Regions from separate parts of the Clostridium sp. DMHC 10 genome, predicted to be linked through region 2. Evidence: riboswitches for the same ligand, from Rfam matches in the RefSeq annotation. Region 2 holds a riboswitch; the other holds the start of a gene.
What was found. Region 2 has a riboswitch for S-adenosylmethionine ahead of AGR56_RS19525 (YezD family protein). Riboswitches for the same ligand answer to the same signal wherever they lie in the genome.
Positions count from the first base shown of each region.

Region 1: it holds a riboswitch for S-adenosylmethionine, as region 2 does, so the genes downstream of both, metH (methionine synthase) here and AGR56_RS19525 (YezD family protein) in region 2, are expected to answer to the same signal.

Region 1 covers NZ_LGVB01000015.1:1,939,317-1,942,936, forward strand. The annotation lists partial or broken gene metH (methionine synthase) at 1-1,859, opposite strand, end outside; SAM riboswitch class I at 2,001-2,125, opposite strand; partial or broken gene AGR56_RS11440 (PrkA family serine protein kinase) at 2,290-3,620, shown strand, end outside.
Region 2 covers NZ_LGVB01000015.1:1,768,902-1,772,521, reverse strand. The annotation lists gene AGR56_RS10615 (ATP-binding cassette domain-containing protein) at 1-496, opposite strand, end outside; gene AGR56_RS10610 (MetQ/NlpA family ABC transporter substrate-binding protein) at 553-1,371, opposite strand; gene AGR56_RS19525 (YezD family protein) at 1,406-1,570, opposite strand; SAM riboswitch class I at 1,996-2,105, opposite strand; gene AGR56_RS10605 (NifB/NifX family molybdenum-iron cluster-binding protein) at 2,220-2,552, opposite strand; partial or broken gene AGR56_RS10600 (aminotransferase class I/II-fold pyridoxal phosphate-dependent enzyme) at 2,651-3,620, opposite strand, start outside.

The DNA.
Region 1 (3,620 bases), 170 kb from region 2:
GTTTTTTATTTAGTATTACAGCTTCAACTTTAGATAAAAGCTCTTTGTCTATATCATCATAAAGATCAATCATTCCAGGGTTTACTATTCCCATGTCCATTCCTGCATTTATCGCGTGATATAGGAAAACTGAGTGCATAGCTTTTCTTATTACATTATTTCCTCTAAAAGAAAAGGAAAGATTGCTTACGCCTCCGCTTACTTTTGCATAAGGTAAATTTTCTTTTATCCATTTTACAGCTTTTATATAATTTACAGCGTAGTTATCATGGTCTTCTATTCCTGTTGCAATAGCTAAGATATTAGGATCAAAAATAATATTTTTCTGATGGAAAGTTTATTTTTTTAGTTAGGAGTTCATAAGCTCTTTTGCAAATTTCTATTTTTCTTTCAAAGGTCTCGGCTTGACCATTTTCGTCAAACGCCATAACTACAACACCAGCGCCAAAGTTTTTAATTATTTTTGCTTCCTCTAAAAATCTTTTTTCTCCAACCTTAAGACTTATAGAGTTTACAATTGCTTTACCTTGAATTGATTTAAGACCAGTTTCCAAAACCTCAAAATTGGAGGAATCTATCATTACTGGAACCTTTGAAATTTCAGGGTCACTTGCAATGAGACGTAAAAATGTTTCCATCTCAACCGTAGCATCTAAAAGAGCATCATCAAAATTTACATCTATTATCTGAGCCCCATTTTCAACTTGATGTTTTGCTACAGATAAGGCTTCCTCATAATTCTTCTCCCTTATAAGCCTTGCAAATTTTGCTGAACCTGCTACATTTGTTCTTTCACCTACATTTACAAAGTTACTTTCCTTGTTTATTCTTACAGCTTCAAGACCGCAGTAAATTGTTTCTGGTTCTAATTTAGGAATTTTTCTTGGTTTTATGCCATCAACAGCATTACTTATGGCTTTAATGTGATTAGGGGTGGTACCACAGCAGCCTCCAACAATATTGATGTTTCCGTCTAGTGCAAGCCTTTTAACAAGAGAAGCTGTTTGTTCTGGAAGTTCTTCATATTCTCCAAGTGAATTTGGAAGCCCAGCATTTGGATAAAAAGATATATATTTATCTTGAGTATCAGAAAGTTGCTTTATAAAAGGTACGAGTTCTTTTGCACCAAAGGAACAGTTAAGGCCTATGGCAATCACATGCTCATTTTTCATGCTTTCTGCAAAAGCTTCAAGTGTTTGACCAGAAAGAATTCTTCCACTTTTATCCGCTACAGTTCCAGATATTATAATAGGAAGGACACGAGATTTTTTTTCAAATACGCTTTCGGCAGCCAATATAGCGGCTCTTGCATTTAAAGCATCGAATATAGTTTCTATAAGAAGTAAATCTACACCACCGTCTATAAGACCTTCAATTTGTTCGCTGTATGCTAAAACAAGATCATCAAAATTTACATTTCTAAAACCGGGATTTTCAACGTCTGGTGACATGGATAAGGTTCTGTTTGTAGGACCAATAGAACCAGCTGCAAAACGAGGTTTTCCTGGAGTTTTTTTAGTGAAGGCATCAACAGCTTCCTTTGCAAGTTTAGCTCCAGTAAAATTGATTTCGTATATTTTACCTTCCATGTTGTAATCACTTTGAGATATTCTGTTTCCATTGAAAGTATTGGTTTCAATGATGTCAGCCCCAGCTTCAAGGTATTTATTGTGAATAGCTTTTATTACCTCTGGATTTGTAAGATTTAAAATGTCGTTGTTGCCCTTTTGATTTATATGGCAGTGAAGAGATCCGCAAAAGTCATGTTCATTAAGGTTAAAGCCTTGAATACACGTTCCCATAGCACCATCAAGCACAAGAATTTTCTTGTTTAGTAAGTCTACTATATTTGAATTCATTTATTAGCCCCCTTTATATCAGTTCACAATACACAATTCACAGTGCGCGGTTTTGAATAATTTTTTTGTTTTGACAGAAAATCTTAAATCCTCACATAACAAAAACCCGAGAAAAATCTCGAGTAATTACTCTAAGGATTATTCTCATCTATCAGCCTATAAGTATAAAACTTACCTAGCTGCTGGAATTAGCACCATATACTACATGTATAAGTACTGGTTGCCGGGCTTCGAAGGGCCAGTCCCTCAGCCTCTCTTGATAAGATTGTAATTAAAATTTTACTTTATTATATTAGTTAAGATTGTAAATGTCAATAAAATTTTATTTTGTAAAGTTTATGAATATAAATATGAAAAAAAAAATATATATTTTGTATGAAGATTATATTTTATGGCTTGTAATTTTAAATTGCCATTAGGAGGTGCGTTTATGGATTTTAAAGAGATAATAAAGAATGATAGGGAAAACTCAAATAAGATTAAATTTGAAGGTACATTTCTTGAATATCTTGATATAGTTAAAAAAAAATCCCGATGTTTGTAAGCTTGCACATAAAAGGATATATGACATTATAAAGGAAAAAGGATTTGAAGTATTAAAACCAGAAGAAAATCCAAGGACAAGAAAAATATATGGGAACGAACCTATAAAGAAATACAACTTTTTTTAAAGATGACTTTTTTGGAATAGATAAAGTTATAATGAAACTTGTAAATTATTTCAATGCTTCCTCAATGAAAGGGGAAGAGGCAAGGCAGGTACTTTATCTTGTTGGACCTGTTGGAGCAGGAAAATCATCATTAGTTGAAGCTATAAAAAAAGCACTTGAAGCTTCGCAGCCTGTTTACAGTCTTAAAGGATGTCCTATGAGAGAAGAACCGCTGCATCTTATACCTAAGCATTTAAGGGGAGAATTTGAAAAAGAACTTGGTATAGAAATAGAAGGAGATTTGTGTCCTGTTTGTAAGTATAGACTTACACATGACTATAAGGGTGAATACGAAAAATTTCCAATTACAACCAGTGGCTTTTCAATAAGATCAAGAAAAGGTATTGGTGTAGTTCCACCAGTAGATCCTAACAATCAGGATACTTCAATTTTAACTGGTTCCATAGATATATCAAAAATGGATTTATATTCAGAGGACGATCCAAGGATATTCTCCTTAAATGGAGCTTTCAACGTTGGAAATAGGGGTATGGTAGAGTTTATAGAAGTATTTAAGAATGATGTTGAATATCTTCACACAATAATAACTGCTACTCAGGAAAAATCTATACCATCGCCAGGAAAAGGTGCAATGATATATTTTGATGGGCTTATTATAGCTCACTCAAATGAGGCAGAATGGAATAAGTTTAAATCTGATCATACAAATGAAGCTATACTTGATAGAATAGTAAAAATTGAAGTTCCGTATTGTCTTGAACTTAATGAAGAAATAAAAATTTATGAAAAGATACTTAAAAAGAGTAATTTTACAGCGCATATAGCTCCTCATACTTTGAGCACAGCAGCTATGTTTGCAATACTTTCAAGACTTAAGCCTTCCTCTAAAGTTGATATTATAACAAAGCTTAAAATATATAATGGTGAAGACATAGTAGAAAATGGAACAACTAAGAAGGTTGATATAAATGAACTTAGAGAAGAAGCTGGAATAATGGAAGGAATGAATGGAATATCTACAAGATTTATAGTAAAAGCAATAGATAATGCACTTTCTAGTTCTGAATATGACTGCATAAATCCTTTAAGC
Region 2 (3,620 bases):
CATCGCTAAGTAGAACATCTGGATTATTTGCCAGCACCCTCGCTATACCAACTCTTTGTTTTTGTCCTCCGCTTAATTGAGCTGGATGAGCTTTTTCTTTATCTTTTAATTCAACAAGTTCAAGTATTTCATGTACTCTTTCATTTATCTTGTTTTTAGGGTATCCAGCTACCCTCAGTGGAAATGCCACATTATCAAAAACTGTTTTGGAATCAAACAAATTAAACTGTTGAAATATCATACCAATTTTCTCTCTTGCTTTTCTAAGCTCTTTTTTACTAAGTTTTGTCATATCCTTATCCCCAATTATAATAGTACCCTCATCTGGCTTTTCAAGTAAATTCAAGCACCTAACCATAGTTGATTTTCCAGCACCACTAAATCCTATTATTCCAAATATATCTCCTTTTTTTATCTCTAGATTAATACCTTTTAAAACCTCAACCTTTCCATAAGGAGTATTAAAATTTTTACTTAAATTCTTTATGCTTATCATATAAATTTCACCTTACTTTTCTAAATATTAAACTTTGTTTTAATTTTAGGCTTTGCTTAAAATGCTGGAACTACAGAACCCTTGTATTTTTCATTAATAAATTTTCTAACATCTTCAGATTGAAGAGCTTTTACAAGTTTCTTTATAGCAGCTTTATTTTCATCACCTTTTCTAACTACAATTATGTTAGCATAAGGTGAGTCCTTGTCTTCCCTAAATATAGCACTGTTAGGATCTATTTTTGATTGAAGCACGATATTTGTATTTATAACTCCTCCATCCACGTCTCCTAATATTCTAGGTATTTGGTAAGCATCAATTTCTTTAAATTTCAAATGTTTAGGATTTTCAGCTATATCATTTATAGTTGCATTTTTACTTGAAATAGTCTTTTTAACTTTAATTAATCCTTGTTTTTGCAAAAGAATTAATACTCTATATTCATTAGATGCATCATTAGGTATAGCAATTGTTGCTCCATCCTTAAGTTCACTTGTTTTTTTAATTTTTTTAGAGTAAAATCCAATTGGTTCTACATGAATATTTCCTGCTACTGCAAAATCATATCCCTTTTCACTAGCTACAGAATCCAAATATGGTTTGTGTTGAAAATAATTTGCATCAATTTGTTTATCATTAAGTGCTGGATTTAATTGAGATGAATCATCAAAAACCTGAACTTTTAGATCTATACCTTCTTTTTTTAATTTAGGCTTTACAAAATTTAGTATTTCTGCATGTGGTGTTGCCACAGCTCCTATCTTTAAAACTTTATCTCCACTCTTGTTTTCTGTGTTAGTATTCTTACCACAGCCTGTAAAAACTATTGCTGCAAATAAAATTGCTAAAGTTGATTTTATAAATACTTTTTTCATGATACGTCCCCCTTATTTATTAAAAAATAAAATTTTATTTAAGCCTTATTTTTTCACTGGTTTCTATTTGTATTACTACTCCGTCCTGTATAACTAAAGTTATAGAACCATATTTTATATCCTTTAACAATTCTGAAATCTTATTCGTGTAGTTATTTATCTCATTATTCTTAATTACACGAATATTCTTATCATTCATAATATTCCACCCCCAAATTATTTATAGATGAACAACTAGGAACTTTGAAATCACAATTTCTATATTTATCCTGCAAAACTATGATTTGGCTTAGAGTACAGAGGACAGTGAAGGATGATTCTTCTCCGCTATCGCTTCGAAAAATCCTAAAATTAATGCTTCCGCATGGTATAAAATATAGGTATTCAGCGCAGCTGATACTATCAAGTTCTAAGATTTACCTGAGATAAACGAAAGGTAAATCCACCTTCACTGTACTCTGTACTCTGAGTGAATTTCCAGTTTATAAGGATAAACTTGGTATTAGTAATTTCAACCTTTCACGTTGTCTATCCATATATGTATTTTTATAAAACAAAAATCCCCTTCTATACGAAGAGGATTAACTTACTATACTAGCTTAAACTAGCTTAAGTTCAAATATCCTCTTATCTCTCAAAACTTAATTTTGCAGGAATTAACACCATGCATTCAAATGAAAAATGCTGGTTGTTGGGTTTCATAGGGCCAGTCCCTCCGCCTCTCTTGATAAGATTTTAAATAATTTATTCAATTTTATTTCCTATTAATCGAATAGGAATAATGTTTTAACTTATAGTGTTAATTATATCATCTTTATCTTCTATGTCAATACGTTTTTTCAATTATTTTAATTTACCATAATATTTAACAAGTTTATCCAAAGCAACATCAATTGATTCTGAAATATTGTAAGAATCAATTCCATTTCCTGAAGTACTGCCGCTGCGCCAGGACCTATCTTTCCAACCAAAATTGCTCTACAATCTTTGATTTTTTCAACAAGAGGTGCAAATCTATTTTCATGGTATCTGCTACATTCACACAATTCTTCATTGTTCCTTTTTTCTATAAATTCATAATTATCACCCTTCACCTCATATATCAAAAATTGCAAAGCAGTAGCAAAATGCTCATCAATATACACTCCATCGCTGCTTCCCACAGCTATTCTATAACTCATGCTCATGCCTCCTTTTATTTAGTGCACAATGCACTGTGAATTAAAAAAATATTAATTGTAAAACCATGAAGTTTTTCATTTCAAGCTTTCAAGCATATCTATAAAAATGCTTCTTTAAAAGCTTGTTCTAAATCTTCAATTAAATCCTTTGTATCTTCTAGTCCTATTGAAAGCCTAATTGTTTCAGGAGGTATACCTGCCAGTTTTTGCTCTTCTGGTGTAAGTTCGCTGTGAGTTGTTTTAGGCGGATTTACTACTAATGACCTTGCATCTCCAATGTTAGCTTGATAGCTAAAAATCTTAAGTGAGTCAATAAATTTATCGATTTGATCTAATGTACCATTTATTCCAAATGAAAATACTGCACCTGCACCTTTAGGCAAATACTTATTTTTAAGGTCTTTATAAGGACTTTCTTTAGCCGTTGGATATTTAATCCACGAAACTTCTTTCTTCGTTTCAAGATAATTAACTATTTTTTCCGCATTATACACTTGCTTTTTAACTCTTTCAGAAAGCGTTTCTATGCCAATCAAAACAAGATATGCATCAAAAGCACCTAAAGTTGCCCCGTAGTAAGCTAAATAATTTGCACGGATTCTAGCAGTAAATGGAAAGTTGCGAAATACCTCTATAAAATTTCTTGGTTTTCCACTAAAATCCCTTAGAGTATGATAAGTCTCTAAAAAATGTGAAAATTGACTACTATTCCAATTAAATTTACCACTTTCGACTATTAGTCCAGCAATTACATTTCCATGTCCACTTATAGCTTTTGTGGCTGAATAAACAACAATATCTGCACCATATTTAATTGGATTTAGGAGATATGGTGTAGCTAAAGTATTGTCTACAATAAGTGGAATACCTTTTTCATGTGCTATATTAGCTATAGCTTCAATATCAGCTATAGAAGCATTTGGATTGCTTATACTTTCAATGTATATAGCTTTTGTATCTTCTTTAATAGCCTTTCTAAACTGTTCGGTATCTATTAAATTCTTTACTATATCAATTTTAATTCCATAATTAGAAAATACTTTTTTAAAGCCATCAATAGTACCACCA